DNA from 2 places in the Parafrankia discariae genome. Region 1 is predicted to be linked to the other one. Evidence: predicted binding sites of a transcription regulator. Region 1 holds the regulator's gene; the other holds the start of a gene.
The links. Region 1 encodes LexA, which represses DNA repair genes until DNA is damaged. Its sites were predicted from a motif close to CGAACNNNNGTTCG; they were not measured.
Positions count from the first base shown of each region.

Region 2: the regulator LexA is predicted to act here: its motif matches at 7,514-7,527, upstream of ruvC (crossover junction endodeoxyribonuclease RuvC).

Region 1 is NZ_KB891241.1:179,079-194,560, reverse strand. Features, by position in the region: gene B056_RS0125250 (vitamin B12-dependent ribonucleotide reductase) at 1-527, opposite strand, end outside; gene nrdR (transcriptional regulator NrdR) at 1,241-1,801, opposite strand; gene B056_RS44745 (LysM peptidoglycan-binding domain-containing protein) at 2,227-2,472, opposite strand; gene lexA (transcriptional repressor LexA) at 3,394-4,137, shown strand; gene hflX (GTPase HflX) at 4,303-5,814, opposite strand; gene dapF (diaminopimelate epimerase) at 6,060-6,977, opposite strand; gene B056_RS0125220 (EAL domain-containing protein) at 7,004-8,020, opposite strand; gene miaA (tRNA (adenosine(37)-N6)-dimethylallyltransferase MiaA) at 8,174-9,097, opposite strand; gene B056_RS0125210 (class III extradiol ring-cleavage dioxygenase family protein) at 9,094-9,939, opposite strand; gene miaB (tRNA (N6-isopentenyl adenosine(37)-C2)-methylthiotransferase MiaB) at 9,936-11,465, opposite strand; gene B056_RS0125200 (amino acid ABC transporter ATP-binding protein) at 11,994-12,728, shown strand; gene B056_RS0125195 (glutamate ABC transporter substrate-binding protein) at 12,984-13,964, shown strand; gene B056_RS0125190 (amino acid ABC transporter permease) at 14,115-14,765, shown strand; gene B056_RS0125185 (amino acid ABC transporter permease) at 14,762-15,482, shown strand, end outside.
Region 2 is NZ_KB891102.1:320,644-336,125, reverse strand. Features, by position in the region: gene pgsA (phosphatidylinositol phosphate synthase) at 39-878, shown strand; gene B056_RS0101375 (phosphatidylinositol mannoside acyltransferase) at 904-1,764, shown strand; gene B056_RS0101370 (glycosyltransferase family 4 protein) at 1,778-2,911, shown strand; gene B056_RS0101365 (hypothetical protein) at 2,976-3,536, shown strand; gene B056_RS34670 (LppU/SCO3897 family protein) at 3,504-4,088, opposite strand; gene pdxS (pyridoxal 5'-phosphate synthase lyase subunit PdxS) at 5,109-6,074, shown strand; gene pdxT (pyridoxal 5'-phosphate synthase glutaminase subunit PdxT) at 6,071-6,682, shown strand; gene B056_RS0101345 (YebC/PmpR family DNA-binding transcriptional regulator) at 6,679-7,434, shown strand; gene ruvC (crossover junction endodeoxyribonuclease RuvC) at 7,550-8,113, shown strand; gene ruvA (Holliday junction branch migration protein RuvA) at 8,110-8,802, shown strand; gene ruvB (Holliday junction branch migration DNA helicase RuvB) at 8,879-9,940, shown strand; gene yajC (preprotein translocase subunit YajC) at 10,053-10,628, shown strand; gene secD (protein translocase subunit SecD) at 10,864-12,918, shown strand; gene secF (protein translocase subunit SecF) at 12,920-14,173, shown strand; gene B056_RS0101305 (adenine phosphoribosyltransferase) at 14,306-14,860, shown strand; gene B056_RS0101300 (RelA/SpoT family protein) at 15,063-15,482, shown strand, end outside.

The sequences.
Region 1 (15,482 bases):
AGGCCCTCCTCCCGGTACCAGTTGAGGATCGACTCCATGGTGTCGTCCACCGCGAGGATGAAGCACGCCGACACCTGCTGCGGCGCGGCCGTCCCGACGTTGAACCAGACCGGGGAGTTGAAGCTGAAGACCTGGTGCAGCAGCATCCAGGTCAGCTCGTGCTCGAAGGCCTCGGCGTCGGCCTCCGACGCGAAGTAGCCGTGCTCACGGCCGGCCGCGCCGTAGCGGTGCACCACCCGGTCGATGAGCTGGCGCAGTGACGACTCCCGCTCGGGCGAGCCGAGCGCGCCGCGGAAGTACTTGCTGGCGACGATGTTGGAGGCGTTGACCGACCAGGCGGTCGGGAACTCCACCCCACGCTGCTCGAAGTTGATCGATCCGTCCCGCCAGTTCGTCATGACGACGTCCCGGGACTCCCACTCCACCTCGTCGTAGGGGTGGACTCCGGGCGTGGTGCGAACCCGCCGGATCTTCAGCCCGGCCACCTTCGCGGCCGATCTGTTCCCCTTGCCGCGGGTCTCGGTCATAGCGCTCCTCGTGTTCGCGTTCGACGGGTTCAAACAGCGGCCACCGGGCTTACGTGCCCGGAGCAGGCCTGGTCAGGCATGGTCCGGGCCAGATCCGGCCCGGCGCCGGCAGTGCAGGGTGGGATGGCCGGACCAGCTGTTCCGCTGATCGGCCGGGTGCGTGTGGTCTGAGACGGTGTGTATGGCTTGAGGCCGTGCCGGACCTGGCCGGGCCCTGACAGGCACAGCGGGCACCGCGGCGTACCCGGGGGCCGGTCCGGCTGGTGGCGCTCGATGCCCGTGGCCGCGCCGGACGGGATCGGGTCGGGGGCGGGCGGGGGCACTGGTGGTCGGGTCCGAACATCAGGTGCGAAGGTGCTGGCCGCGGCGCGTGCGCCGATGCCTGTAATACGTGCGCCGTGGGCGGCTCCCGTGACCTCAGGCAGTACACGGACCACCGCCGCCCGAAACCGTCACGACTCCGGGACCGGTGGGGCTCCGAGGCGGGTGGGGCTCCGGTTCCGCACCGACACGGCTCCAGGCCGGTTCCGTTCCAGGCCGGTACACGGGCCTGGAGGCTCACCGGAGCGCGCCGCGGGCCTTTCTCGCGACCGGCCCCCGTGATGCCGGAGTCGGCAGGCGGCCCACCGGCCCGGGTTCGTGGGGCCGGCGCGAATCGGGCTGGATGACTGGTGGGACGCCCGGATCCCGGTTCCGGGACCTCGGGCCGGCCGTCAGGGGCCGGCCGCCGCCCGTGGGCCCGTGGTCACCGGAACGACGACGGCTGAGGCCCGGGTGGCCGCCGACACCGCGGTCGGCTTCCCGGCGGCGGGCGGCTCGCCGCTGCCAGCCGACTCGGCGCGCAGGGCCGCGATCGCCGCCTCGAAGTCGCCGAGCGACTCGAACGCCAGATAGACGGAGGCGAAGCGGAGATAGGCCACCTCGTCCAGCTCCCGGAGGGGGCCGAGGATCGCTCGGCCGACATCCTCGGCGGCCACCTCCGCGGAACCCGAGGAGCGCACCGTCTCCTCGACCCGCTCCGCCAGCAGCGCCAGATCGTCCGACCGGACGGGGCGGCCCTGGCACGCCTTGCGCACTCCCACGATCACCTTCGCGCGGCTGAAGGGCTCGGTGGCCCCGCTGCGCTTACGGACCCGCAAGGAGGCCTCCTCCATGGTCGTGAACCGACGGCCACAGGCCGGACACGACCGCCGGCGCCGGATCGCGGCGCCTTCCTCGGCCTCCCTGCTGTCGACGACACGGCTGTCGGGATGCCGGCAGAAAGGGCACCGCATGGTCCGCTCCCCTCAACCCCGGGCAGGCTGGCCCTGCCGCCCGCGGGGTGCGTCCGACTGGGTTCCGTCACTTCGACCGACGGCCCTGTGGACAGACGGTCAAGGCTCTGTGGATTACCTGTGCAACAACCTGTGGATGACTTGCGGTGCTGCAACTACAAGATGTTGTGTCCACCGTAGCGCACACCACCGACAGATCCGACACCGGCCCCTCCGGCGCGTGTGGTCCTCGGGTGTGTTTTCGCCAGCCCGCGCCGACGCCACGACAGGCCGTGACACCGGCCCGACACACCCTCGGCGGCGACAGCCGGACGTGCCCCCGGCAGGGGCCATCCGCGACATCTGGCACGCCGAGCGCACCGGGCACGCCGAACCGCCGCGCTGTCGAGCCCTCGGGGCCCAGGGGCCGCGGCAGGGGAGCCGGGTCAGGGCAGCCGGAGCTCCTGACCGGGCATGAGCGTCACCGTGTCGAGGCCGTTCAGGGTCATGAGCCCGCGGACGGTGTCGCGGGCGTCCGCCTCGGGGGCGACGTCGTGGGCGATCTCCCAGAGCGTCTCCCCGGACCGGACGACGTGCGTCCGGTAGCTCACCGGGACGCCGGTGAACGCCTGTGACGTGGTCACCAGCGCCAGAGAGAAGACCAGGCCGAGCAGGGTGCTCGCCAGCGCCACCACGACGATCCGGCCGCGCCTGGTCAGCCGCAGCGGCGGCCGGGCGCCCGGCCTCCCCCGCCGGCCGGCCCGCGACCCGGGTCGCGGACGGGGCCGCGGACGAGGCGGACGAGGTTGTGGGCGAGGTCGCGGGCCGGGGGCCGGCTCGGCCGGGGCCAACCCGACGGCGGCCACACGCCACCACATCCCGGGCATCTCTATGACGCTGGCCCCGCGTCCTCCGGCCCCCTCGGACCTCGACTCACCGCGCCGCCCGGACTCGCCAGGCGGGGCCGTGGCGACGGGAGCCGCCACCGGCAGACCACACCGGGCGCCACGAGAGCGGACCGGGTGCCCTACCGGCACGCGACCCACACCGCGCACCGCCACCCCCCGCACCCCGCGACCACGAACGGCGACTCCGCCCACCGCGGCCCCGCGCACACCGCGCGCTCCGCGCACGCCCCGCGCACCCGTCGCCACCCGCGGACCCTGCCGCGCCGCGCAGCCGCGGGACACCGGGTGACCCCGTCGAACCGACGCATTCCCACCGGCCGCACCGCCACCGTCGGTCATGCCAACCTCCCAGGCACGAACACTTGTTCGATCGAACGCCTGAGCGATTCTTGCACGGCCGCCACGCACACTTCCCCCGACACGCTCGAACAGACGTTTGAGATTCGGCGATCGGCCGACTACCGTCAAGGACGATCAGTTGTGGACGATCGTGCGAGATCGACCGCGAGATGGACCGCGAGATGGACCGAGCACGAAGGACCCCACCAAACCGATCAGCCGAACCGATAAAAAGTTACTAATCGGACAAAGCATTGGAACGACCGGGTGGGTGTTGGCGGAGCCGGGCCGTCGACCACCCGGTCCGCGGCAGCCGCCGGTGGCATCATCCACCAGGCGGAAGCATCGACAGGAGAGCGGTAGGCGATGACCAGCCAGGAACGGGGTACCCGCCGAGGTGACACCCGTGGCAACGTGCGGGACTTCCCCGACAGCCCCGCGGACGCCTCGGGCCTGACGCAACGGCAGAAGAAGGTACTCGAGGTCATCCGGTCCGCGGTGGAGCGGCGCGGATACCCGCCGAGCGTCCGGGAGATCGGCGAGGCCGTCGGCCTGACCAGCACCAGCAGCGTGGCGCACCAGCTCAAGGTGCTGCAGGAGAAGGGGTTCCTCCGGCGCGACCCGAACCGGCCGCGGGCGATGGAGGTGCTTCCGATCGGCGGGGCGAAGACCGGCGGGCGCTCCCGCGCGGGTGCCGCGGCGGCACCCGCCGGGGCCACGGCGCTGGAGGCCGGCACGCCGACCTACGTCCCGCTGGTGGGGCGGATCGCGGCCGGCGGGCCGATCCTCGCCGAGCAGGCGATCGAGGACATCTACCCGCTGCCGAAGGAGATCGTCGGCGAGGGCACCCTGTTCCTGCTCAGGGTGGTCGGCCAGTCGATGATCAACGCCGCCATCTGTGACGGTGACTTCGTCGTCGTCCGGCAGCAGCCGGTGGCCGACAACGGCGAGATCGTCGCGGCGATGATCGACGGAGAGGCCACGGTCAAGCGGTTCCGGCAGCGGGACGGCCGGGTGTGGCTGGCGCCGGAGAACCCCACCTTCTCGGACATCCCGGCCGAGGACGCGACCATCCTCGGCCGGATCGTGGCGGTGATGCGCCGGGTCTGATCCCGGCGCGCGGCCGGCCGGGCAGGGCGTGACAGGCACCGGTCAGACGTCGGACGTCTGACCGGTGCGGTGTTCAGGCCGGGCGGCGGTGTTCAGCCGGCTGGTCCAGCCACCAGCCGCCCAGCGAGGCTGGCTGGCAGGGCCGGGCGGCTGTCAGGGCCGGTGTCAGGCGCGGAACGGCTCCAGCTCGGCCGCCAGGCCCACCGGCACACGTGCGGCGACCTCGGTGCCCCTGCCGGTGTGCTCGACCCGGAGCACCTCGCCGATCTGGTGGATGCGGGAGACGAGATCGCCCCTGGTGTAGGGGACCAGCAGCGACATCTCGACCTCCGGGTGCGGTATCCGCGCCGAGAGCGCGTCCACCAGCTCCTGCAGCCCCGCCCCGGACCGGGCCGAGACGAAGACGGCGTCCGGCACCGCCTGGCGCAGGACGGCGAGCGTGGTCGGGTCGACCGCGTCCGTCTTGTTGACCACGATGAGCTCGGGGACCCCGGCCGCGTCGATCTCGGCGAGCACCTCGCGCACGGCCGAGATCTGCCCCATCGGGTCCGGGGCCGAGCCGTCGACGACGTGCAGGACGAGGTCGGCGTCCACCACCTCCTCGAGCGTCGAGCGGAACGCCTCGACGATCTGGTGCGGCAGGTGGCGCACGAAGCCGACCGTGTCGGCCAGGGTGAACACCCGGCCGTCGGGCAGCGTGGCCCGGCGCACCGTCGGGTCGAGGGTCGCGAACAGCGCGTCCTCGACCAGGACACCCGCCCCGGTCAGCCGGTTGAGCAGCGACGACTTCCCGGCGTTGGTGTAGCCGGCGATCGCGACGGCGGGAACGGCGCCGCGGCGGCGCGACGACCGCTTCGTCGCCCGGACGGTGGCCATCCCGGTGAGCTCACGGCGCAGCCTGGTGATGCGCGCGCGCAGCCGCCGACGGTCGGTCTCGATCTTCGTCTCACCGGGGCCGCGGGTACCGATCGGTGCCCGGCCGCCGCTGGCGGCCTGCCGGGACATCGACTCACCCCAGCCACGCAGCCGCGGCAGCATGTACTGCAGCTGGGCGAGCTCGACCTGCGCCTTGCCCTCGCGCGAGGTCGCGTGCTGGGCGAAGATGTCGAGGATCAGCGCCGTCCGGTCGATCACCTTGACCTTGACGACCTCCTCGAGCTGGCGCAGCTGGCCGGGGGTCAGCTCGCCGTCGCAGATCACCGTGTCCGCGCCGGTCGCCAGCACGATCTCGGCCAGCTCCTTGGCCTTGCCGGAGCCGACGAAGGTCGCCGCGTCGGGCCGGTCCCGGCGCTGCACGAGCGCGTCGAGCACCACCGACCCGGCGGTGGTCGCGAGCGCGGCCAGCTCCGCCATGGACGCCTCGGCCTCGACCTGCGAGCCCGACGTCCACACCCCGATCAGAACGACCTGTTCCAGGCGGAGCTGGCGGTACTCGACCTCGGTGACGTCCTCGAGCTCGGTGGTGAGGCCCGGGACGCGGCGCAGCGCGCCACGGTCCGCCAGGTCGAGCCCGTCGCCCTCCTCGTCGAAGAACGAGAACCCGTCGGTCTCGGCCAGGGCGAGCGCGGTGACGTCACGACCCTCGTGACCCTCGTGGTCGTCGTGACCGTCGCTTCCGTCGGAACGCAGTTTCAGATGCCGGGTGGACGCCACAGCGGCGTCAGCGCGAAGACTCATACCATCCGTTCTCAACGCGGCACGGTGACCGCGTCATTCCAGTCCGCCCCGGCCGGGACGGCACTGCCTCGCCCCGCCGGCCGGGCGAACCCGGCCGACGGAACACCGTCGCCCTCAGCGTGACACGGCGTACCCACGATCGCGAGCCCTTTACCAGGCGGCGCCCGCCACGGGCGACATCGGCGGATCCGCACCGGACACCCGGCGGTCCACACCCGACCCCGCCCGGCCGCTCCCGGCCCCGCTCAGCCGGCGCCGACAGCGCTCGGACGCCGCTCGCCGCCGGGAGCCACCGGGACGGGACCACCCGCCGCGCGCAGCCAGTCGGGACGAAGGACACCGTCCGACACCAGCACGGCCGGGCCACTGAGCAGGACGGTCGACTCCCGCCAGCCGACGGTCAACCGCCCGCCGGGCAGATCGACCGCGACCCGCGCGGGCGGCCCGACGTCGTTGCGGGTCGCCCAGGCCACGGCGACGGCACAGGCGCCGGTGCCGCAGGACGCGGTCTCACCGACGCCCCGCTCGAAGACCCGCATGGCGACCCCGTCCGGGGCCGGTACGACCACCTCGACGTTCACGCCCTCGGGGAAGGCGGCGGCCGGGTAGGCCGGGGCGCGCAGGTCGAGACGCGCCAGGCCGGCCGGGTCGAGGTCGTCGGCGAAGCAGACCGCGTGCGGATTCCCCATCGAAACCGGTACGGCGGCGAACTCCCGCCCGGCGACCGTGACCGGCACCGGGCCGGCGGCGAGCTCGGGCGGCCCCATCTCGACGGTGACGTCGCCGTCCGCCGGCACCTCGACCGCCCGCAGGCCGGCCCGGGTGGCGATGACGAGACGGCCGGGCGCGGCGTAGCCGGCGTCGACGAGATAACGGGCGAACACCCGGATCCCGTTGCCGCACATCTCGGCGATCGACCCGTCGGCGTTCCGGTAGTCCATGAACCAGCGGGCCGCCGCGCGCTCACCGCCGCCGGCGGTGAGCGCGGCGGCACCAGCGGGCTCGGCGGCGGTCAGCACGACCCGCAGCACGCCGTCAGCACCGATGCCGGTGCCCCGGTGGCACAGCGCCCGCACCAGCGCGGGGCTGAGGTCGAGCTCGCCGTCGGCATCCGGCAGGATGACGAAGTCGTTGCCCGTTCCGTGTCCCTTGACGAAGCGCACGCCGCGATCGTACGGCCGGGGCCCACTCACCCCGCGGCACCCGCCCAGGATCTGTCCCCTCGCCCGGAACCACCCGGATGCCCGGTGGGCCGGCCCGGCCGGGTGGCGACACGCGGGTGGCCGGAGGGACCCGAAGGAGCCGGAGGAGCCGCCGGTTCACGACGCGGACCGGGTTCGCTCGCCGGCCGGAAGCCGGTCTCGGCGCGAGGCTCGGCCCGGGTCTCGGCGGACGGCTTGTACCACCTGTCCGGCCGGCCCCGGCCGAGCGCGATCATCCGGGCGTCCTCCACCGGCACCGGCGGGCAGAACAGCGGCCCGGACACCCGGTCGCAGTCCAACCGGCCGACCCGGTCCGCCAGCCCCGCGGTGTCGACGTCCTCGGCGACGACGACCATGCGCCGGCGGTGCGCCACCCCCACCAGGGAGGCGAAGGCCGCCTCGCCCTCCAGGTCGCGGATCGTCGCCCGCAGGAACCGACCGTCGATCCGCACCAGGTCCAGTGGGAGCACGTCCAGAGTGGACAACGAGCCGTACCACGTCCCGAACGCGTCGACGCCCACCGCGACGCCGAGATCCCGCAGCCGCGTCAGCAGCCGGGGCAGCGCGGGTGGCGCGAACGCCAGTGTGTCCTCGGTGAACTGCAGGCCGACGGCGCCCGGCGGCAGCGACCGACCCAGCACCAGTCGCTCCACCTCGGCGAGGAACTCGGGGCGGGCAAGGTGGCGGCCGTCGATGCGCACCCACAGCCGCGGGGGGCGGACCGAGGTGCCCGCGGCCATCCGATGCCAGGTGCGGGCCTCGGTCACCGCCATCCGCAGCACCCACTGGTGCACCTGGCCGACCAGTCCGGCGGCCTCGGCGACACGCATGAAGTCCGCCGGGCCGAGCAGGCCGAACTCGGCGTGCGCCCAGCGGGGCCGCGCCTGCATCCCCGGAACGGACCCGTTACGCAGGTCGACGTCCGGCTGGTAGTGCAGGCGCAGCGAACCGTCGTCGAACGAGGCGTACAGCGCGGGAACCAGGGCAAGGTCGAGCGCGGTCACGTCGGACTCTCCAGACGCCGGGATGGGCCGGCACCCGGGCCGACGGGTCAGGCGGAGCTCCCGCGGCGCTGGGCCGGCCACACGTCAGAGCGAACCCGCTGTCAGAGTGAACTCACTGTCAGAGCCAACCCACTGTCAGAGTGAACTCACTGTTCAGCGCGAACCCACCAGACGTCGTACCTCGGCGAGCGCCGCGGCGACGTCTGGAAATTCCAGCCAGGATATCCGCGGATCACGCCGGAACCAGGACCTTTGCCGACGGGCGAAGCGCCTGGTGGCCGTTGTTGTGGCCTGTTTGGCCGTGTCCATGGAGTCCATTGCGCCGTCGAGAACGGCCAGGATCTGCGCGTACCCGAGGGCCCGCGAGGCGGTCCGCCCGTCGCGCAGCCCGGCCCGCGCGAGCGCCACGACCTCGTCGACGAAGCCCGCGCGCCACATCAGCTCCACCCGCTCGGCGAGCCTCAGGTCCAGGTCCGGGCGGTCCAGACCGAGCTGGACGACGTCATATACCGCTTGATATTCGGGCAAAGTTGCCTCGAAGGTACCGGTGAGTTCGACGACCTCGAGGGCCCGCACGATCCGCCGCCCGTTGCCGGGCAGGATCGCCGCCGCGGCGGTCGGCGCCAGCCCGGTCAGGCGCTCGTGCAGCGGCCCCGGCCCGACCTCGGCGAGCTCGCGTTCGAGCCGGGCCCGGACGGCCGGGTCGGTACCGGGAAATGACAGATTGTCCAGGACCGCCCGCACGTACAGGCCGGATCCGCCGACGAGGATCGGCACCCGGCCGGCGGCGAGCAGGCCGTCGACGACCCGCCGGGCGTCGGTCTGGTAGCTGGCGACGTCCGCGGTGCGGGTGATCTCCCAGACGTCCAGCAGGTGGTGGGGCACGCCGCGGCGCTCGACCAGCGGGATCTTCGCCGTGCCGATGTCCATCCCCCGGTAGAGCTGCATCGAGTCGGCGTTGACGATCTCTCCGTCGAGCTCGCGGGCGATCTCGACCGCCAGATCGCTCTTGCCGACGCCGGTCGGGCCGACGACGGCGATGACCGGCCCGGCCCGGCCGTCGCGGGCTGCGGTCACCGGCCGCTCCGCGCGGTGGCACGCCCCTCCCGCCCGTCGGCGTGGCTTCCCGCCGCGCGGTTTTCCTCGGCGCGGTTTTCCTCGGCGTGCTTTTCCACAGCGTGGTCGCCGTCCACCCGCTCCCACCCGGCGACCAGGTAGCCGACCCCGAACGGGGCGTCGTCGTAGCGGAGCAGGCTCGTCCAGGACCGGGCCGGGTCCCCCGGCGTCGCGCGGCGCACCGCGCCGGCGAGGACCTGCCAGGACGCGCGGCCCGGCACGAGCAGGTCGGCCGCGAGCGCGGGATCCAGGGCGAGCAGCGCGGCGACGTCCAGTGTGGCGAGCGCGGCGGAGACCGCGGCGTCGTACGCGGCGGCCCGCGGGTCCAGGCTGCCGGGGGCCTTCACCGTCCGCCGGGCACTGCCGTCACCCATGATCAGCAAGGCGAGCCGGAATCCGTCCGCCGCCGCGGCGGCGACGAGGTCGGCGCCGAGCGCGGCGGCGGCCGCCGGCCGGGTCGTCGCCGGCACGCCGCGGGCCGAGCACCGCCCGGTCCAGCCCGCCTCGCGCAGCAGCCAGGCACCGATGGTGAGCGACAGCGGGAGCACAGCCGGACCCACGCCGGACGTCCCGAGCGGGAAGCTCAGACCCACCCCGAACCCGGCCAGCGTGCCGACGGCCGATCCGTCGTAGCTGGCGTCCGAGGCGTCGTCGCCGACGACCACGATGTGGTCGGGCGCCAGGGCGCACAGCCGGGCGACGGCCGCGCGGGCATGATCCCGGACCTCGATCGGGTCGACCCCGGCGACCTGCGGAACGAGCAGCGGCGGATGCGGGCAGACGGCCGCGGCGACCAGGGTCACCGCGCGGCGGGGGCGCTCGGGCGCAGCTGCGGCATCCCCAGGGAGACCGCGGGACCGCCCGGACGCCCGGTGTCGCCGGCACCGGTGTCACCGGCACCAGTGCCGGCGGGCCCGGTGTCACCGGCGATGGCGCGGCCGGCGGCCCAGGCGTCGCCGGCGCGGGTGCGGCGGTGGGCGAGCAGCGGGCCGTCCGCCGTCAGGTGGTGCGGCGCGCCCCTGGTCACCACGGTCTCGACGACATCGCCCGGCCGGACGAGCCCGTCCTGCGCGTGCGGCCCGGTCACCAGCAGGTGGACGAGGCGGCCGTCGCGGGCGCGGCCGGAGAGCCGGCCGGTGGCGGAGTCCTTGCGGCCCTCCCCCTCGGCCACGACGATCTCGACCCGACGCCCGACCTGCGCCCGGTTCTCCGCCCACGACATCTCGTCCTGCAGGCTCGCGAGCCGCCCGTAGCGCTCGGAGACCACGGCGGGATCGACCGCGCCGTCCATCTCGGCCGCGGGCGTGCCGGGACGGGGGGAGTACTTGAAGGTGAACGCCCCGGCGAAACGCGCGGTGCGGACGACGTCCAGGGTGTCGGCGAAGTCGGCCTCGGTCTCCCCCGGGAACCCGACGATGATGTCGGTGCTGATCGCGGCGTCCGGCATGGCCGCGCGGACCCGCTCGACGATGCCGAGGAAACGCTCCCGGCGGTAGCTGCGCCGCATCCGGCGCAGCACCGCGTCCGACCCCGACTGCAGCGGCATGTGCAGCTGTGGGCAGACGTTCGGCGTCTGCGCCATGGCCTCGATGACGTCATCGGTGAAGTCGCGGGGATGCGGCGAGGTGAAACGGACCCGTTCCAGCCCGTCGACCCGCCCGCACGCGCGCAGCAGCTTCGCGAACGCCCCCGGGTCGCCCAGTGAGCGCCCGTAGGAGTTCACGTTCTGGCCGAGCAGCGTTATCTCCAGCGCGCCCTCGGCGACCAGCGCCTCCACCTCGGCCAGGACGTCGCCGGGGCGCCGGTCGCGCTCGCCGCCGCGCAGGCTCGGCACGATGCAGAAGGTGCAGGTGTTGTCGCAGCCCACACTGATGCTGACCCACGCCGAGTGATGGCTGGCCCGGCGGGCCGGCAGGCTACTCGGGAAGACCTCGAGCGCCTCGGCGATCTCCACCTGGGCGGCGGAGTTGTGCCGGGCCCGTTCGAGCAGCACCGGCAGCCGGTGGATGTTGTGGGTGCCGAACACGACGTCGACCCAGGGCGCGCGGTCCAGGATCACCGACCGGTCCTTCTGCGCCAGACAGCCACCCACCGCGATCTGCATCGCCGGGTTGCTCTTCTTCGCCGGGTACAGATGACCGAGGTTTCCGTACAACCGGTTGTCGGCGTTCTCCCGGACGGCGCAGGTGTTGAACACGACGACGTCGGCGTCGGACCCCTCCGGGGCCGGAACGTAGCCGGCGGACTCGAGGAGGCCGGCCAGCCGTTCGGAGTCGTGCACGTTCATCTGACAGCCGAAGGTCCGGACCTGGTAGCTACGGCCACTCACCCGCCCAGCCTACGGCCCGCGTCCGGACACCGTTCGACACGCCGGGACCGACCCCTGCGAACCGTGCCATCGGCCGACGAGACGACAGGGCGACAGGGCGACAGGGCGACAGGGCGACAGGGCGACAGGGCGACAGGGCAGGCTGGCGCCTGTCGCACGTCCGCGGCGCATCGACGCTTCGCCCCGGAACGTGCCGGGTGCGTCAGGACCGCCACCGGGCGTGCCGCACCCGTGGTACATCCTGTTCCCGACAGGTAAAACCACCGAGCGGACACCGCCAGCGCGGATGATCGGGGCGTAGCATTCGAAAATGTTCACGACCATGATGCGATGGCCGGAACCCGTTCAGGCCCGTCCGTCCCGCGATTCCGGTCGGTCGTGCACTCCAGGTCGGTCACGCGCTTCCGGTCAGCCGTGCTCCTCAGGCCGTCCACTCGCCGCCGCCTATCCAGGTGCCGTGATTTCCGGCGTCTCCGTCGCGGCCGCATCCGCCCGCCTCCCGTCGACCACAAGAGCCGGGAGGGCCGCATGCCACTGGTGACCTTGGAAGGTGTCAGTAAGTCGTTCGGGAAGAACCGTGTCCTGAACGACATCAACCTGGCGGTCGACGCCGGTGAGGTCGTGTGCGTCATCGGCCCCTCCGGCTCGGGAAAGTCCACGCTGTGCCGGTGCGTCAACCGCCTGGAGACCATCGACGAGGGCCGCATCACGTTCGACGGCCACCCACTGCCCGCCGAGGGCCGGGAGCTGGCCCGCATGCGCGCCCAGGTCGGCATGGTGTTCCAGTCGTTCAACCTGTTCGCGCACCGCACGATCCTGGACAACATCACGCTCGGCCCGCGCAGGGTGAACGGTGTCCGGCGCGCCGAGGCCGAGGAGAAGGCCCGGGCGCTGTTGGAGCGCGTCGGCATCGCGGACAAGGCCGACCGGCTCCCACGCCAGCTCTCCGGCGGCCAGCAGCAGCGGGCGGCCATCGCCCGGGCGCTGGCGATGGAGCCGAAGCTGATGCTCTTCGACGAGCCGACCTCGGCGCTCGACCCGGAGATGATCCAGGAGGTTCTGGACGTCATGCGGTCGCTGGCGGCGTCCGGTATGACGATGATCGTGGTGACGCACGAGATGGGGTTCGCCCGCTCGGCGGCCGACCGCGTGGTGTTCATGGCCGACGGCCGACTGCTCGAGGTGGCCCCACCGAAGACCTTTTTCGCCGCGCCGGCGAGTGAGCGCGCCGCCGACTTCCTGGCAAAGGTCCTCACTCATTGACCCGGTGGGATCCGACCCGGTGGGATCCGCCCGACGCGACCCGACCCGACGGAAACGGGCTCGTCGCCGGGGTCTGGCGTGATCCGGAGCCGACCCGGCCGGTTCGTGATCGGATTCGGCGGCCTGTCGCGGAGCCGATACTCGCCGGCCACATCCGCTGGAATCGTGGGACCGAACACCCCTACGGCGATGCGGTCGGTAGCCGCGGAAAGCGCTATCTGAATCCCGACGTCACACTTCTGGAAAGGATCGCCCATGCGCATGTCGCTTACCCGTAGCAAACGGCGAACGGCCCCCACGGACGCCATCGACACAACCGAGTCCACCACCCGCGCGGCCGCGGGTTCCCGCCCGCGGCGGCCGTTGCGCGGCGCGGCTCTGCTACTGGCCGCGGCACTGGCCGGCTCGCTCGCGCTGGCCGCCTGCGGCGACGACGACAGCTCCGACGAGCCGGCCGCCGCCACCGCCACCACGTTCCCGGCGGGGAGCACGATGGCCAAGCTCCAGGCGGCGGGCACGATCACCGTCGGCACGAAGTTCGACCAGCCGCTGTTCGGCCTGAAGAACCTGCGCGGCGAGCCGGAGGGCTTCGACGTCGAGATCGCCAAGATCATCACCGACGCGCTGGGTATCCCCGCGGACAAGGTCAAGTTCGTCGAGACGGTCTCGGCCAACCGTGAGCCGTTCATCGAGCAGCACCGCGTTGACCTGGTGGTGGCCACCTACACCATCAACGACAAGCGCAAGCAGGTCGTCGACTTCGCCGGCCCGTACTACGTGGCCGGTCAGACGCTTATGGTGCGGGCCGGGGAGACCGCCATCACCGGGAAGGACACGCTCGCGGGCAAGAAGGTCTGCTCGGTGAGCGGCTCCACCCCGGCCGAGCGCATCCGCACGGAGGCGCCGGACGCCGAGCTGACCCTGTTCGACGTCTACAGCAAGTGCGCCGAGGCGCTCAAGGCCGGCCAGGTGGACGCGGTCACCACCGACAACGCGATCCTGCTCGGCCTGATGAACTCCGACCCGGGCGCCTTCAAGCTGGTCGGCGAGCCGTTCAGCACGGAGCCCTACGGCATCGGCCTCGCCAAGGGCGACGACCAGTTCCGCGCGTTCATCAACGACACGCTCACGGCGGCGTACACCGACGGTCGGTACGAGGCCGCCTACAAGGACACGATCGGCAAGGTCGAGCCGGACATGCCCACGCCTCCCGTGGTGGACCGCTACACCTCCTGATCTCCCGCGTCTCCTGCTCCTCAGACTGATCATCAGAGCCCGGCACGCCGGGCGCTGACGCTGGGCGCCCGGCCTCCCACCGAGACCGCGTGGCTGGCCGGGTGCCCGGAGCAACGATCCGAACATCGAGCTGACTACGGGTGGTCGCACATCGACGCCGTCCTCGACAACCTCGACATCTTCCGCGAGGGGTTCATCCAGACGCTTCGGCTGAGCCTGTTCGCAGCCGTGGCCGCGCTGATCCTCGGGACCGCCCTCGCGGCCATGCGGGTCAGCCCGGTCCCGCCGCTGCGCTGGGCGGGGACGGCCTACGTGGAGACCGTCCGCAACACGCCGCTGACCATCGTGTTCTTCTTCGTGGTCTTCGTACTGCCGCAGGTCGACATCGTCTTCAGCTACTTCACGTTCGCCGTCATGGCGCTGACGATCTACCACACCGCGCTGGTCTGCGAGGCCGTGCGCTCCGGGGTGAACGGCGTCGACGCGGGCCAGGCGGAGGCCGCGCGGGCCCTGGGCCTGACCTTCTCGCAGACGCTGCGGCTCGTCGTGCTGCCACAGGCGTTCCGCAACGTGGTCCAGCCGCTGGGCAGCGTCGGCAGCGCGCTGATCCGCAACACCTCCATCGCCGCCGCGTTCGGCGTCCAGGAGCTGACCGGGATCAGTCAGCGGCTGACCACCGCGAACCCCGGTGACGTCATCGCCGTCCTGCTCGCCGGCATCGTCTGCTACCTGGTGCTGACGCTGTCCCTGGCCTGGGCGGTCGGCCTCACCGAACGACGGCTGACGAGGACCCCGCGATGAGCATCGTGCTGTCGGATCCCCCCGGCCCGCGGGGCCGGCGCCGCATTCTGATCGCGAGCGTGGTGGCGGTCGCCGCGGTGGCGGCACTCGTCGTCCTCGCCGTGCTCCGCCTGTCGGACAAGGGCCAGCTCGACGGCGAGGTGTGGAGCGTCTTCTTCGACGAGCCCGACCTGCGGACGCTGCTGTGGGAGGGCCTGCTCGACACGCTGCGCGCCGCCGCGACCGGCATGGTGCTCGCCGTCGCGGTGGGAACCACGCTCGCGTTCGCCCGCCAGTCGGACCGCCGGCTGGTCAGCGTCCCGGCCGCGGCGGTCGTGGAGATGCTGCGCGGCCTGCCGCTGCTGATGCTGATCTTCTTCGCCTACCTGGGCCTGCCGCAGCTCGGCGTCAACCTCTCGGCGTTCTGGGCGCTCGTGATCGGCCTGACCGCCTACAACGGAGCCGTGCTCAGCGAGATCTTCCGCGCGGGCATCCAGTCCATCGACAAGGGCCAGACGGAGGCCGCGGCGGCGCTCGGCCTGCGCGGCACCCAGATCTTCACTCTGATCCAGTTCCCGCAGGCCGTGCGCCGGATGAGCCCGACGCTGGTCAGCCAGCTCGTCACGCTGCTGAAGGACACCTCGCTGGGCTTCGTCATCGGGTACACCGAGCTGCTGCGGCAGGGCCGGTCCGCGGTCGAGTTCCTGGGCGGCCGCTACGCCCTGCCCGTGTACACCG
Region 2 (15,482 bases), on a different contig from region 1:
CCCAACCCGGGCGGTACGCCAGAGACGACGGGACGGACATGCTCGCAAGCAAGGCGCGACCCCAGATCCAGAAGGTGCTCGATCCGTTGAGCGAGTGGGCCGCGCGCTCGTCGGTGTCACCCGACATGGTGACGGTGATCGGCACGATCGGGGTGGCCGGTGGGGCCCTCGGCTTCTTCACCCGCGGGGTGTTCTTCGTCGGAACGCTCGTCATCACCCTGTTCGTCTTCTCGGACCTGATGGACGGGGTGATCGCCCGGGCCCGCGGCATCTCCTCCAAGTGGGGCGCGTTCCTGGACTCGACCTCCGACCGGGTCGGCGACGGCGCGATCTTCGGGTCGCTGGTGATCTGGTACGCGGGCGACGGTGACTCGCTGCCGTTGGCGGGCGCGGCGCTGCTCTGCCTGGTCGCCGGCTCGGTGACCTCGTATGTGAAGGCCCGTGCCGAGGGCCTGGGGTTCAGCTGCGACGTCGGGTTCGCCGAGCGGGGCGAGCGTCTGCTGATCCTGCTCGTGGCCGCCGGTCTGTACGGCCTGGGCGTGCCCTACCTGTTGCCCGTGGCGCTGTGGTTCCTGGTCGGGGCGACCCTGCTCACCGTGAGCCAGCGGGTGGTGCACGTGCACCGGCAGTTCGTCCGGTCCGGGCGGCCCACCCTCGCCCCGCCGGCCGGCGCACCGGCGTCCGACCCGGCGGCCGGGCAGCCCGGCGCGGCGGGCGGCGACCCGTCCGGGTCCGCCTCGGTCATGACCGCGGGCAGCGGTCCGGACGGTGCCCCCATCCCGGCCGGCGCGGGCGACACGCCGCCGGCGGCGACGCCGGCACACCAGCCGCAGCAGCCGTCGGTGCCCGCGGTGCCGCGGATCGCTCCCGGCCACTGACCGCCCGAACCGGAACCGACCGTCGATGACGTCCGCGGGGCGGGTGACGCTGCTCGGCTACGTGCTGGGGTGGCGTCTCGTCCGGCTGCTGCCCGAGCGCGTCGCCGCCTGGTGCTTCGCCCGCGCCGCGGATCTCGCCCACCGCCGCGGCGGGCGCGGGACGGCGCGGCTGCGCGCCAACCTGGCCCGGGTCGTGCCGCCGGGCACCGACCTCGACGCGCTGACCCGGTCCGCGCTGCGCTCCTACGCGCGGTACTGGATGGAGGTCTTCCGCCTCCAGGACCTGCCGACCCACCGGCTGGTCGGCGCCATGCGGGTGCTCGACGAGGACCGGCTGCGCCGCGCGCACGCGACCGGTCGGGGCGTCATCCTGGCGCTGCCGCACATGGGGAACTGGGAGCAGGCCGGGGCGTGGCTGGTGGCCACCGGCATCCCGTTCACGACGGTGGCCGAGCGGCTGCGTCCCGAGGAGCTCTTCGAGCGGTTCGTCCGGTTCCGCACCGCGCTCGGCATGGAGGTCATCCCGCTGACCGGCGGCACGCAGCCGCCGGCGGACCTGCTGGCCGAGCGGCTGCGGGCCGGCGGCGCCCTGTGCCTGCTGGCGGACCGCGACCTCACCTCCGCCGGGGTCGCCGTCACCTTCTTCGGCGCGACGGCCACCATGCCGCCGGGTCCGGCCGCGCTCGCGCTGCGCACCGGGGCCATCCTGCTGCCGGTCACGCTCTGGTTCGACGACGACGGCTGGAGCGCGCGGATCCACCCCGAGGTCGGGCACACCGACATCCCGACCATGACCCAGCGGCTCGCGGACGAGTTCGCCGCCGGCATCGCCGCGCATCCCGCCGACTGGCACATGCTCCAGCGGATCTGGCCCGACCCGTCGTGAGGAGCGGCCGGCGGTGAGGATCGGACTCGCCTGCCCCTACACCTGGGACGTGCCCGGGGGCGTCCAGGCGCACGTGCGGGACCTCGCCGAGACGCTGCTCGACGCCGGGCACGAGGTCTCGGTGATCACCCCGGTGGACGACGAGTCCACGCTGCCGGCCTACGCCGTGGACGCCGGCCGCGCGGTGCCGGTGCCCTACAACGGCTCGGTGGCCCGGCTGCTCATGGGGCCGGTCTCGGCCGCCCGGGTGCGCCGGTGGCTGCGCGAGCACGACTTCGACGTGCTGCACGCGCACGAGCCGACCGCGCCCAGCGTCAGCCTGCTGGCCTGCATGCTCGCCGACGGCCCGCTGGTCGCCACCTTCCACACCGCCAACCCCAGGTCCAGAATCCTCACCGCGGGGCACCGCGCGCTGCGGCCGTCGCTGGAGAAGCTGCGGGCGCGGATCGCGGTGTCCGAGGCGGCGCGGCGCACGCTGGTGGAGCACCTCGGCACCGGCGCGATTCTCATCCCGAACGGGGTGGCCGTGCGGGCCTTCGCCGACGCCCGCCCGCTGCCCGGCTACGGCACCGCGCCGACGGTTGCCTTCCTCGGCCGGATCGACGAGCCGCGCAAGGGCCTGGACGTGCTGATGGCCGCGTTCCCGCTGCTCGTCGAGCGGGTGCCGGACGTCCGGCTGCTGGTCGCCGGCCCCGGCGACACCGAGGCGGTGCGCGCCCGTATCGACCCCGCGCTGCTCGGACGGGTCGATCTCGTCGGGCTCGTCCCGGAGGCCGACAAGGCCGCGGTGTTCGCCTCCGGCAGCGTGTACTGCGCCCCGAACACCGGGCAGGAGAGCTTCGGGATCGTGCTGCTCGAGGCGATGGCGGCGGGGACGCCGGTGGTCGCGAGCGACATCGACGCCTTCCGGCGGGTGCTCGACAACGGGCGGGCCGGGCGGCTGTTCGGGGTGGGGGAGCCGGCGGAGCTGGCGGCGAACCTGGCCGAGCTGCTCGAGGACCCCGCCGAGCGGGCCCGGCTGGCCGAGCGTGGTCGCGCCGTCGTCGCCCAGTACGACTGGAGGGTGATCGCGCAGCGCATCGTCGGTGTGTACGAGATGATCTCCGGCGACCGCCCGGTGTCGGTGGCCGCCCCCGAGGAGAGCTGAGCCGGCCGGCCGGGACCACCTACCGGCGGTGATCTGTCCACCGCGGTTGACTACGCTGCGCGAGATGACAGGCGTGGTGGTCGTGGTGGTGGCCGTCGTGGTGATCGCCACCTACCTGACCTGGCTGGCGAGCCGGCTCGACCGGCTGGCCGGCCGGGTCGACGCGACGCGCGCCGGACTCGTGACCCAGCTCGTCGCCCGGGCCGACGCGGCGTACGAGCTCGCCACCCGCCGCGACCTCGCCGAGCTCGCCGGCGCGGCCGGGCGAGCCCGGGTCGGCCACGCCGACCTGCTCGCCGGCGCCGGGCTGGGCACCGCCGCGGAGGACGCGGAGAACGAGCTGAGCCGGGCGTTGCGTGCCCCGGCCGTGGTCGCCGTGGGGCGGCACGCCCCGGCGGAGGTGGCCGCCGTCGACTCGGCGGCGGCCCGGGTGGCCCTGGCCCGCCAGTTCCACAACGACGCGGTCGGCGACGTCCGCTCGCTGGCCGGCCGGCGCCTGGTGCGGGTACTGCACCTGTCGGGGCACCGGCCGTTGCCCGCCTACTTCGAAATCGACGACGCGTTGCCCGCCCGGGAGGAGGACCCGCCCCGCTCAGACGACCCGGCCGGGCTGCCCGGAGCCTGAGCCCTGAGCGCTCGCGTTGCGTGTCGTCCCCTGCTGGCCCGGCACGCCGGGCTGGCCGGGCTGGTCACCCTGGCCGGGCTGCCCCGCTCCCGCGCCGGGCACCGGCCCGAGGCACAGGACGAAGTCAGGCCCGGGCCCGGTCTGCGTGTAGCTCGCGGTGGTCCGTGCCCAGAGGTCGCATCGGGCGTCGGAGTCGCCGTCCAGCCTGCTCAGGACGACGTACTGAGCCCGGGGTGACGAGCAGTCGACGATCGAGATCCGCTGGCCGTCCCGGCGGACGCAGTCGCCGGAGCGGGCCCCGCCCCCGTCCGGGTCGCGGGTCGCGATCGCCGCCACGACCAGCGCCAGCACGAGGAGCGGGACCAGCAGGCCGAGGGCCTCGGGCCGGCGGAACAGCGGGCGCCCGGGCCGCAGCGGCGGGGCGAGGGCGGGCCCCGGCGGGGGCAGCCTGCCGATCTTCGAGTGCTCGGTGAAGTTCAGCAGCAGGATCACCGGGGTGATGAACGGCGAGGCGATGCCCCACCAGCCCTGCCAGAGCGTCCGCGCGTTCATGGTGCGCAGTGTCGCGGTGCCGCAGGTGCGGCAGAACGGTCCGTGTTCGGAGCGGAACCGCATGAAGATGATGAAGCCCTGATGTCCGCGGATCGTCGCCGGCACGGCCGGAGCCGCGCCGCAGATCCGGCACCGCGGCCCCGCGGGCCAGCCGGCGGGCGCCGGCTGCGCCCACGGCTGCGGTCCCGGCGGTCCCGGCGGTCCCGCGGGCCCAGGAGCGGCGTACGGCCCGACCGGCGACGGCGGGCCGGGGAAGGACGTCGGGCCACCAGCCGGCCGGCCCGGGTACGGGCCGCCGGGCGGGGCCCCGGGGTACGACCCGCCGGGCGGTGGCCCGGGGTACGACCCGCCGGGCGGTGGCCCGGGGTACGGCCCGGTGCCGGGCGGGGGGCCGTACCCACCGGGCGCGCCGCCGCCCCAGGGTGGCTGTCCAGGAGCGGGCTGCCCAGGTCCGGGCCGCGGGCCGGGCGGTCCACCGCCGTAGGGACTTGTCATGACTCTCCTGGAAGGTTCCACGTCGTGGCACGGCAGGATACTGCGCTGGTCACCGGGCGGAAATCGGTACGGACACCCGGTGTGCCCCCGGTGCGCCGCCCGGCCCGGGGCCCCGCTGTGGAGATCGCCACCGTCGGTGGCGATCTCCACGATGCCGAAGATGGGGTAGGGCATGCGCGTCTCGGCCGTACCATGGAGCCGAATCCATGTCCGTCCGGGTCCGTCCGGCCCGGAACGACCACCGAACAGCCTGGTCCCCGCGTGGTCCGCGCCGGTCGGCCGGCCGCCGGTCCGCCGGCCCTCGGCCGGGGCTCCCCGCGCCGGGCCGCCGCCGTCGGTGCGCCGGCACGGTGCCACCGGTGCGCCGCCGGCACCCGGTCCGGCGGCGGACGCCACCGACGGGCCGCCACCACCGGACGGGTCGGCACCACCGGACGGCGGGTTCCACCGGCGGGTCCGCACCGCGGATCCCGTCCGGAGATCCCGTCCGAAGTACCTGTCCGAACTACCCGAAAGAGACGACACATGATGTCCGACGGCCTGACCGCCCCCGCCCCCGCCCCGGGCGCTTCGCCATCCGGCCCCGTCGCGCCGGCGGACGGCGCGGAGCGGCACGCCGGCACCGCCCGGGTCAAGCGCGGCATGGCGGAGATGCTCAAGGGCGGCGTCATCATGGACGTCGTCACCCCCGAGCAGGCCCGCATCGCCGAGGAGGCGGGCGCCGTCGCGGTCATGGCGCTGGAGCGGGTGCCCGCGGACATCCGGGCACAGGGCGGCGTGGCGCGGATGAGCGACCCCGACATGATCTCCGGGATCATCGAGGCGGTCTCGATCCCGGTCATGGCCAAGGCCCGGATCGGGCACTTCGTCGAGGCGCAGATCATCCAGTCGCTGGGTGTGGACTACATCGACGAGTCCGAGGTCCTCACCCCGGCGGACCCGCACCACCACATCGACAAGTGGAACTTCACGGTTCCCTTCGTCTGCGGGGCCACGAACCTGGGTGAGGCGCTGCGGCGGCTCTCCGAGGGCGCCGCGATGATCCGCTCGAAGGGTGAGGCCGGCACCGGCGAGGTCTCCAACGCCGTGGTGCACATGCGCACGATCCGCGCGGAGATCGCCCGGCTCTCGGCGCTGCCGCCCGAGGAGCTCTACGCCGCGGCCAAGGAGCTGCGCGCGCCGGTGGAGCTGGTCACCGAGGTCGCCCGGCTGGGCCGGTTGCCGGTCGTGCTGTTCACCGCCGGCGGCATCGCCACCCCGGCGGACGCGGCGCTGATGATGCAGCTCGGCGCGGACGGCGTGTTCGTCGGCTCGGGCATCTTCAAGTCCGGCGACCCGGCGCGGCGCGCCCGGGCGATCGTCGAGGCCACGACCATGTACAACGACCCCGGCGTGCTGGCCAAGGTGTCGCGCGGCCTCGGTGAGGCCATGGTCGGCATCAACGTCGGCGAGCTTCGGCCCGAGGCGCGCTTCGCCGACCGCGGCTGGTGAGCGCCCCGCGGATCGGCGTCCTGGCGTTGCAGGGCGATGTGCGCGAGCATGTCCGCGCCCTGCGCGGGGCCGGGGCCGACGCCGGCGAGGTGCGCCGGGCCGGCGAGCTGGCGGAGCTGGACGGCCTGGTTCTGCCCGGTGGTGAGTCCACTACGATCGGGCGGTTGCTGCGCGTGTTCGACCTGCTCGAACCGCTGCGGGCCGCCGTGGCCGGTGGCCTGCCGGTGTTCGGCTCCTGCGCGGGCATGATCCTGCTCGCGCAGGACGTGATCGACGGCCGCCCGGGCCAGCCGCTCATCGGTGGGCTCGACGTGGTCGTCCGGCGTAACGCCTTCGGTCGGCAGGTGGAGTCGTTCGAGACCGACCTGCTGGTCGAGGGCGTGGACGGGCCGGCGGTGCACGCCGTCTTCATCCGGGCACCGTGGGTAGAAAAGGCGGGGGACGGCGTCGAGGTGCTGGCCCGGGTCGGCGACCGGCCGGTCGCGATCCGGCAGGGGCCGCTGCTGGCCACGTCGTTCCATCCTGAACTGACGGGGGACATCCGGGTGCACCGGCTGTTCGTGGAGATCGTCCGATCCGAGCTCGCGCTCAAGAGGGGCAGGTCATGAGCGGTCACTCCAAGTGGGCGACCACCAAGCACAAGAAGGCGGTCGTCGACGCCCGCCGCGGCAAGCTGTTCGCCAAGCTGGTCAAGACCGTCGAGGTGGCGGCGAAGACGGGCGGCGGCGACCCGGCGGGGAACCCGACGCTGGCGGACGCGATCGCCAAGGCGAAGTCCCAGTCGGTGCCGAACGACAACATCGACCGGGCCATCAAGCGGGGCTCCGGCGAGCTCGCCGGCGGGGTGAACTACGAGTCGGTCACCTACGAGGCCTACGGGCCGAACGGGGTCGCCGTGCTCGTCGAGTGCCTCACCGACAACCGCAACCGGGCCGCCTCCGACGTCCGGGTCGCGATCACCCGCAACGGCGGCACCCCCGCCGACCCGGGCTCGGTGTCGTACCTGTTCAACCGCAAGGGCGTCATCCTGATCGACAAGACGCCGACCCTCACCGAGGACGACATCCTCCTCGCCGTGCTCGACGCCGGGGCGGAGGAGGTCAACGACGTCGGGGAGGCGTTCGAGGTCGTCTCCGAGGCCACCGACCTGCACGCCGTGCGGGTGGCGGCGACCGAGGCGGACCTGACGGTCGCCTCGGCGGACATCTCCTGGCTGCCCACGGTGAGCGTCCCGCTCGACGCGGAGCCGGCCCGGAAGGTCCTCAAGCTGGTCGAGGCGCTCGAGGATCTCGACGACGTCCAGAACGTCTGGTTCAACGCGGACATCTCCGACGACGTGATGGAACTCGTCTCCAGCTGAGCCGGTGCCGTCCGGGTACCGCCGGGCGGCCGTCCGTTCGGCGTGTCGTGGATGTCGGTGTTGCCCCGACCACTAGGATCGAACGGATGTTCGTCAGTGTCGTCGGGAGGGCTCGGTGCGTGTACTCGGAGTCGACCCGGGGCTGACCCGCTGCGGCCTCGGGGTGGTCGACGGCGGTCCCGGCCGCCGGGCCAGCCTGGTCGAGGTCGGCGTGGTGCGCACGCCCGCCTCGGACGAGGTGGCCGATCGGCTGCGGGCCGTCTCCGAGGGCGTGGACGAGTGGCTGGACCGGGTCCGCCCGGACGCGGTCGCGGTCGAGAAGGTCTTCAGTCAGGCCAACGTGCGCACGGTGATGGGCACCGCCCAGGCCGGCGCGGTGGCCATCGTGGCCGCGGCCCGGCGTGGGCTGCCGATCGGCCTGTACACGCCGAGCGAGGTCAAGGCCGCCGTCACCGGCAGCGGGCGCGCGGACAAGGCCCAGGTGGGGTTCATGGTGACGAAGCTGCTGGATCTTCCGGAGGCCCCGCGCCCGGCGGACGCCGCCGACGCGCTCGCCCTGGCGCTGTGCCACCTGTGGCGCGGGCCGGCGCTGGCCCGGATGCGGGCCGCGACCCCCGCGCGGAGCCCGGGTGCGCCCGGGGGGTCGGGCCTGCCGGGCGGATCGGGTGGCCGGCGGTGATCGCGTCGGTCAGCGGCACGGTGGAGGCGCTCTCGCCCGGCTCGGTGGTCGTCGACGTCGGCGGGGTCGGGGTGCTGGTGTGGTGCACGCCGTCGACGCTGGCCCGGCTGCGGGTGGGGGAGCGCGCGCGGCTGGCGACGACCCTCGTCGTGCGGGAGACCGAGCTGACGCTGTACGGGTTCCGCGACGCCGACGAGCGTGACGTCTTCGAGATCCTGCAGGGCGCGGCCGGGGTGGGCCCCCGGCTCGCCCAGGCCGTGCTCGGCGTGCACAGTCCGGACGTCATCCGTCGGGCCGTCGCGGAGGAGGATCTGGCCACGCTGACCAAGGTGCCGGGCATCGGCCGCAAGAGCGCCCAGCGCATCGTGCTCGACCTTCGGGACAGGCTCGGCCCGCCGTCCGCCGCGGTCCCGTCGCCACGCGTGGCGACGCCGCTGCCGCCCGCCGCCGTCGATCCGCGGCTCGGCGCCGCGGGCGAGCAGGTCCGGGACGCGCTGGTCGGCCTCGGCTACTCCGCGAAGGAGGCCCTGGACGCGGTGGTCGCCGCCCGGGCGGTGCCGCCGGGCCCGGCCGACGGCGGCACCGACGGCACGGCCGTCGCCCGCACCGACGGCACGGCGGGCGACGACGGTGACGGTGACCCCGCGGCGCTGCTGCGGGCCAGCCTCGCCGTGCTGCGGCCGCGATGAGCCCACTGATGACGAGGCCGCTGCTGACGAGCGCGCGGCTGACCAGGCCGCTGATGACGACGCCCCGGCGGTCGCCGTGAGCGGCGAGGGCCTGGTCTCGGCGGCGGCGGCCCCCGAGGAGCAGGCGTTCGAGGCCGGCCTGCGCCCGAAGAACCTGGACGAGTTCGTCGGCCAGCGCAAGGTGCGGGAGCAGCTTTCGATCATGCTCGAGGGGGCCCGCGGCCGTGGCCGCCCGCCCGACCACGTGCTCCTGTCGGGCCCACCCGGGCTGGGCAAGACGAGCCTGGCGATGATCATCGCCGAGGAGCTCGGTGTCCCGCTGCGGATGACCAGCGGCCCGGCGATCGAGCGGGCCGGTGACCTGGTGGCGATCCTGACCGCGCTCACGCCCGGCGAGGTGCTCTTCCTCGACGAGATCCACCGCATCGCCCGCCCCGCCGAGGAGCTGCTGTACGCGGCGATGGAGGACTTCCGCGTCGACGTGGTCCTCGGCAAGGGGCCGGGTGCGACGGCGATCCCGCTCGACCTGGCGCCGTTCACCCTGGTCGGCGCCACGACCCGCTCCGGCCTGCTGACCGGGCCGCTGCGGGACAGGTTCGGCTTCACCGCCCACATGGACTTCTACGACGCCGCCGAGCTGGCGCTGGTGCTGACCCGCTCCGCCCGGCTGCTCGGCGTGCGGCTGACCGAGGGCGGCGCGGCCGAGGTGGCGGGCCGCTCCCGGGGCACCCCGCGGATCGCGAACCGGCTGTTGCGCCGGGTCCGCGACTACGCGGAGGTCCGGGCCGACGGTGTGGTCTCCCGTGAGGTGGCCCGCGCCGCCCTGCGGATCTACGACGTGGACGCCCTCGGCCTGGACCGTCTCGACCGGGCGGTGCTCGACGCGCTGGTCCGCCGGTTCGGCGGCGGGCCGGTGGGGCTGGGCACCCTGGCCGTGGCGGTGGGCGAGGAGGCCGACACGGTCGAGGACGTCTCGGAGCCGTTCCTGCTCCGGGCCGGCCTGCTGATCCGCACGGCCCGGGGGAGGATGGCGACCCCGGCCGCGTTCACCCACCTGGGCCTTGAGCCGCAGGCGGACCAACTCGGCAGGTCACAGGCACCGGCGGCCCTGTTCGGGGAGGACTCCCCGGCGTCCTGAACCGCCGTCCGGGGGGGTCGGCCGGTGCTGCCGGGGAACACACCACCGGCCTGCCCGCTGCGGGTGTGGCGCGGATACGTACGATCAGCCGCGACACCCAGGAGGGCGGGACGTGCAGGTATTCGCGGCCGTGACGAACGCGGCGGACAACAGTGGCGGCAGCTCCATCAGTGGGCTGATCTTCCCGATACTGATCGTCCTTCTGATCGTCTATTTCTTCTCCACCCAGCGTCGCCGTGCACGCGCGCAACAGCAGCAGCTCTCCGAGATCGTCCCCGGCACGCTGGTCCTGACCACCGCCGGCCTGTACGCGACCGTCGTCGAGATGGACGGCGCCGACGTCCTGCTGGAGATCGCGCCGGACGTCGTCTGCCGTTTCGGCCGGTCCGCGATCGCCCGGGTGATCAGCGCGCCCGGCCAGGACGGCGACGCGGACGCGGACGACGAGGACACCGACGGTCACCCGGACGCCGACGGCCAGTCGGCCGTCCACGGGCGCGCGAACACCGACGGTCACCCGGACACCGACCCGCCCAGGCCAGGCCCGGGCGGGAAGTCCCTCGGCGGCGACTCCGGCCCGGGGGCCGGGGAGGCCGGCACCGGGGCCGACGGAACCGCCGGGAACGACGCCGGTCGTGGTGCCGAGAGCGCGGGCGACGCCGCGCGGCCGCCGCGCAAGGAGTTGTAGGGCGTGTCGTGGCCGCAGGCGTTCCGTGTCTTCTTGCGCCCGGTTCAGGGTGCTTCGGGATGCCGATCCGGGGTCTGTGGTGCGGCTGTGGTGCCTGCCGTCGCTGACCGTCACGCGCCTGTCGGCAGCCGGTGGTGTCACAGCCGGCCTGTCGGAACGTACCCTCGGTGACACTCGTTCGGAATCGTTGAGCGCCGCCGGGATCGGTGACGGTGTGTGAGGAAGGGACTTGGCGTTGGCACGTCGCTCGGCACGAGCCTCCGGAGGCGTCTCCGTCGGCGCCCGACTCGGAGTACTCGGTGCTCTGCTCGCCCTCCTCTACGGCCTGATGGCCGTCACCGGGCTCTGGACGCCCAAACTCGGCCTGGACCTCCAGGGCGGGACCAGCGTCATCCTCACCCCGCGTTCGATCACCGGCGGATCGGTCGACAACGGGGCCCTCAACAAGGCCGTGGACATCATCCGTGAGCGGGTCGACGGCCTCGGCGTGGCCGAGGCCGAGGTCCGCCGCGCGGGTGACACCATCGAGATCTCCGTGCCGGGTCGCGGCCGTAACGACGTCGTCGACCTGGTGGGCCAGACCGCTGAGCTGCGCTTCCGGGAGGTCTACGGGTCCGACGTAGCGCAGTCGGCGCCCGCACCGGCCGCCACCGCGACGCCCGCCCCGGGCGCGACACCCGCCCCGACGGCGACGCCGGCGCCGGGTGCGACGCCGGCCCCGGCCGACATCGCACCGGCGCCGACGGGCACCGGCGCGCCCGCCTCGCAGCGGCCCGCCGCGCTCGGGCCTGTCCCGGGCAGCGGCGAGCAGCCCGGTCTGGTGGCCCAGCCCGCCAGCTTCACGAACGGGGCCGGTGGCTCCGGGCCCCGCGTCGAGCTCGCGGCCGCGACCAGCCAGTCCGGCTCGCCCGCGCCGGCCGCCGCGCCCACGCCCAGTGCCCCCGCCGCCACGCAGCCGGCGGCCACCGATCCGGCGGCGGCGACCGACCCGGCCGCGGCGGCGGCCGACCCGAACGCGCCGACGCCGCCCGCCGACGTCGCGACCAAGTTCGCCAACCTCACCTGCTCGGCCACCGGCGTGCGAAGCACCTCGGTGAGCCTGGACCGCCCCGAGGACTGGATCGCCGCCTGCGACCGCAGCGGCACGACCAAGTACCTGCTCATGCCGGCGGCCCTCGTCGGCACGGACGTGTCCACCGCCTCGGCGGGCCTGCTCAGCACCGGCGGAACCTCGAGCGTCACCACCGGCGAGTGGGTCGTCAACGTCGATTTCACCGGCTCGGGCCAGAGCAAGTTCACGAGCCTGACCGAGAAGACGATCGGCAAGCAGGTCGCGATCGTGCTCGACGGCATCGTCCAGTCGGCGCCGCAGACGAACGAGCGGATCGCCGGCTCGGCGCAGATCTCGGGGAGCTTCTCCCAGTCCGACGCCGAGGACCTCGCGAACGTCCTGCGCTTCGGCGCGCTGCCGTTGGCCTTCGAACGCTCGCAGGCCGAGTCGGTCTCCCCGACCCTGGGCCAGGAGTCGCTGCACGGCGGGCTGCTGGCCGGGGCGATCGGGCTCGCCCTGGTGATCCTTTACTCGTTCCTGTACTACCGGGCGCTGGGCATCGTCGTGATCGCCTCGCTGGGGGTCAGCGCGGCGCTCATCTACGCCTCGGTCGTCCTGCTCGGCGACGCGATCGGGTTCACCCTGACGCTGGCCGGCATCGCCGGACTGATCGTGTCGATCGGTGTGACCGCGGACTCGTTCGTCGTCTACTTCGAACGGATCAAGGACGAGGTCCGCGCCGGTCGCAGCGTCCGGACCTCGGTCGAACGGGCCTGGCCGGCGGCCAGGCGCACCATGCTGTCCGCGGACACGGTGTCCTTCCTCGCCGCGGCGGTGCTCTACGTGCTCTCGGTCGGGTCGGTGCGGGGCTTCGCCTTCACTCTCGGCCTGTCGACGCTCATCGACGTCCTGATCATGTTCATCTTCACCCGGCCGCTGGTCACCGCGCTGGTACGGCGACCGTTCTTCAGCACCAGCCGGTTCTCCGGGCTGACGGTGCGCTCAGTCGGCGGTGCCGCCGCGGCGGACCGACCGCGGCTGGCTCGGCGCGTGGACGTGAGCAAGCCCGGCGGCGCCGCCGGGGCCGGGAGCGCGCGCGCCGGCTCCGACACCGAGGGCGGTGACCCGTCGGCCACCGGTGACCTTGACCCTCCGGATCCAGGGCCTCGGCTCGAGGAACCGGGCACGGGGCCGCGGGTGGCGGGCCGGCGCACGGCCGGACAGAGGCGGGAGCACTGACATGTCGTTGATAGGTCGGCTCTACCGCAGCGAGTTCAACGCCGACTTCGTCGGCCGCCGCCGGGTCTGGTACATCGTGTCCGGTACGTTGATCACGATCTGCGCGCTCAGCATGATCTTTCGGGGGTTCACCCTGGGCATCGAGTTCTCCGGCGGCGCCGTCTTCCAGTTTCCGTCGAACGGCGGGACGGTCGAGCAGGTCGACAGCCTCCTGCGCGACAACGGGATCGACGTGTCCGACAGCGTCGTCCAGCAGCTGGAGACGTCCCACCAGTTCCGGGTGCAGACGCCCACGCTGACCGACCAGCAGACCGAGGCGTTGCAGCAGGACTTCGCGACCCACTTCAAGGTCACCAACCCGGACGAGAACATCGCCGTCTCGACCGTCGGGTCGTCCTGGGGTTCGACGATCACGAGTAAGGCGATCCAGGGCCTGATCGTGTTCCTGGTTCTGGTGATGATCTATCTGTCGATCCGGTTCGAGTGGAAGATGGCGGCCGCGGCGATGGCCGCGCTGGTCCATGACCTCATCGTCACGATGGGCGTCTACTCGCTCGTCGGCTTCGAGGTCACCCCGTCCACGGTCATCGCCGTCCTGACCATCCTCGGCTTCTCGCTGTACGACACGGTGGTCGTCTTCGACCGGGTCCGTGAGAACACGGCGGGGATGGCGACGTCCTCGCGGCGCACCTACGCCGAGGCGACGAACGACGCGCTCAACGAGACGCTGGTCCGCTCGCTGAACACGTCGCTGATCGCGCTCATCCCGGTGGCCTCGCTGCTGTTCGTCGGCGCCGGCCTGCTGGGCGCGGGCACGCTCAAGGACCTCGCCCTCGCCCAGTTCGTCGGTATCGCCTCGGGCACGTACTCGTCGCTGTTCTTCGCCACCCCGCTGCTGGTCGACCTCAAGCGCGGCGAGCCGGCGGTGAGGGCGCTCGACGCCCGGGTCATGCGGGCCCGGGCGAGCGCCGCCCGCGCGGCCAAGACGACCGAGCCCGGGGGCGGCGGCCGATCGGTGGGACGCGGCGGAGCGGACCCGGGAACGTCGGCCCCGCCGGCCGACCAGGACTCCGGCCGGCGCGACGACGGCCGGGAGCCGGCGGACACCGTCGGCGTCGCCACCGGGATGCGCGCGGCGCCGGCCGGGGCCGCGAGCGGCGCGGCCGGGCGTGGTGGCCTGCCGTCGGCCCAGCGCCGCGCCCCGAACCGCAAACCGTCCCAGCGCGGCCGACCGAGCGGCAAGAAGCGACGCTAGGGGCACCCGCCTCGACGGAGTAACAGAGACAGCCGGAGTAACACAGAGACAGCCAGAACCACGACCGGCACGACATCGGCGCGAACCGCCGCCCGCGGGGCGGTGACAACGAAGATCGGAGAGGTCACCACGATGACAAGCGTCGACAGCCAGCCGGACCTGAGTGCGGCCGAGGCCGTGCTGGGCGCGCACGTGCGCGACGTCATGGACTTCCCCAAGCCGGGAGTCGTCTTCAAGGACATCACCCCGCTGCTCTCGACCCCGGCCGCCTTCGGAGTGGTCGTCGGCGCGCTGGCGGACCTCGCCCGCGCGCTGGGCGCCACCACGATCGCCGGGATCGAGGCGCGGGGCTTCCTGCTGGCCGCGCCGGTCGCCGACCGGGTCGGCGCCGGCCTCGTCCCGATCCGCAAGCAGGGCAAGCTGCCCGGCCGGACCCGCAGCGAGGCGTACGCGCTGGAGTACGGGACGGCCGTCCTGGAGATCCACGAGGACGCCGTGCCGGCGGGCGAGCGGGTCCTGATCGTCGACGACGTGCTCGCCACCGGCGGCACCGCGGCCGCCGCGCACACCCTGCTGCGCGGGTGCGGCGCCGACGTGGTGGGGCTGGCGGTGCTGATGGAGCTGACCTTCCTCTCCGGGCGCGACCGGACCGGCACGCTCGACATCACCTCGATCATGAAGATCTGACCGTGTCCGGTGGGTGGCCCGGGTCCGGTCACGGTTCGTGACCGGCACTCGGCATTGACGCGAACGGCCTGCCCCCGGCCCGCCAGCGCGCCCCTGGCCGGGCGGGGTTGCGGAAGGCTCGGTGCCGCCGCAGCGTTAACCTCGATGTCAGGAGCCCTTCGCACATCCGTGCCACGGCTGAAGTGCTGAGCAGGAGCGGCCTGTGCCCGAGGCGCCGCCGGTGACCACCGGAGCCGTGCCGACGGCCGCGTCATCCGCCGGGGAGACGCGGCCGGTCCCGGCTGCCCTGCCCGCGACCGACCGCACGCCGTCCGCGACCGACCGCGCGCCGGCGGCGACCGACCGCACGCCGGCGGCGATGGACCGCACGTCCTCGGCGGGCGGGGAGCTCCCGCGCGCCGTCCCGTCCGCCGCGCACGGCGGACGGGACGGCGCCGAGGGCGGGCCGCCGTCCCCGCCCGTCCCGGACACGGCCGGCGAGGACGCCGAGAGCGGCTCGCCGGTGGTACCCCGGCTGGGGCACGAGTCGCCGCCGTTGCCACGCCGGGTCCGCCGCTTCTCCCGGCTGGGGGCGCACCGCGCCACGCCGCCCTCGTCGCTGGACCCCGTGCTGCGGGGGCTG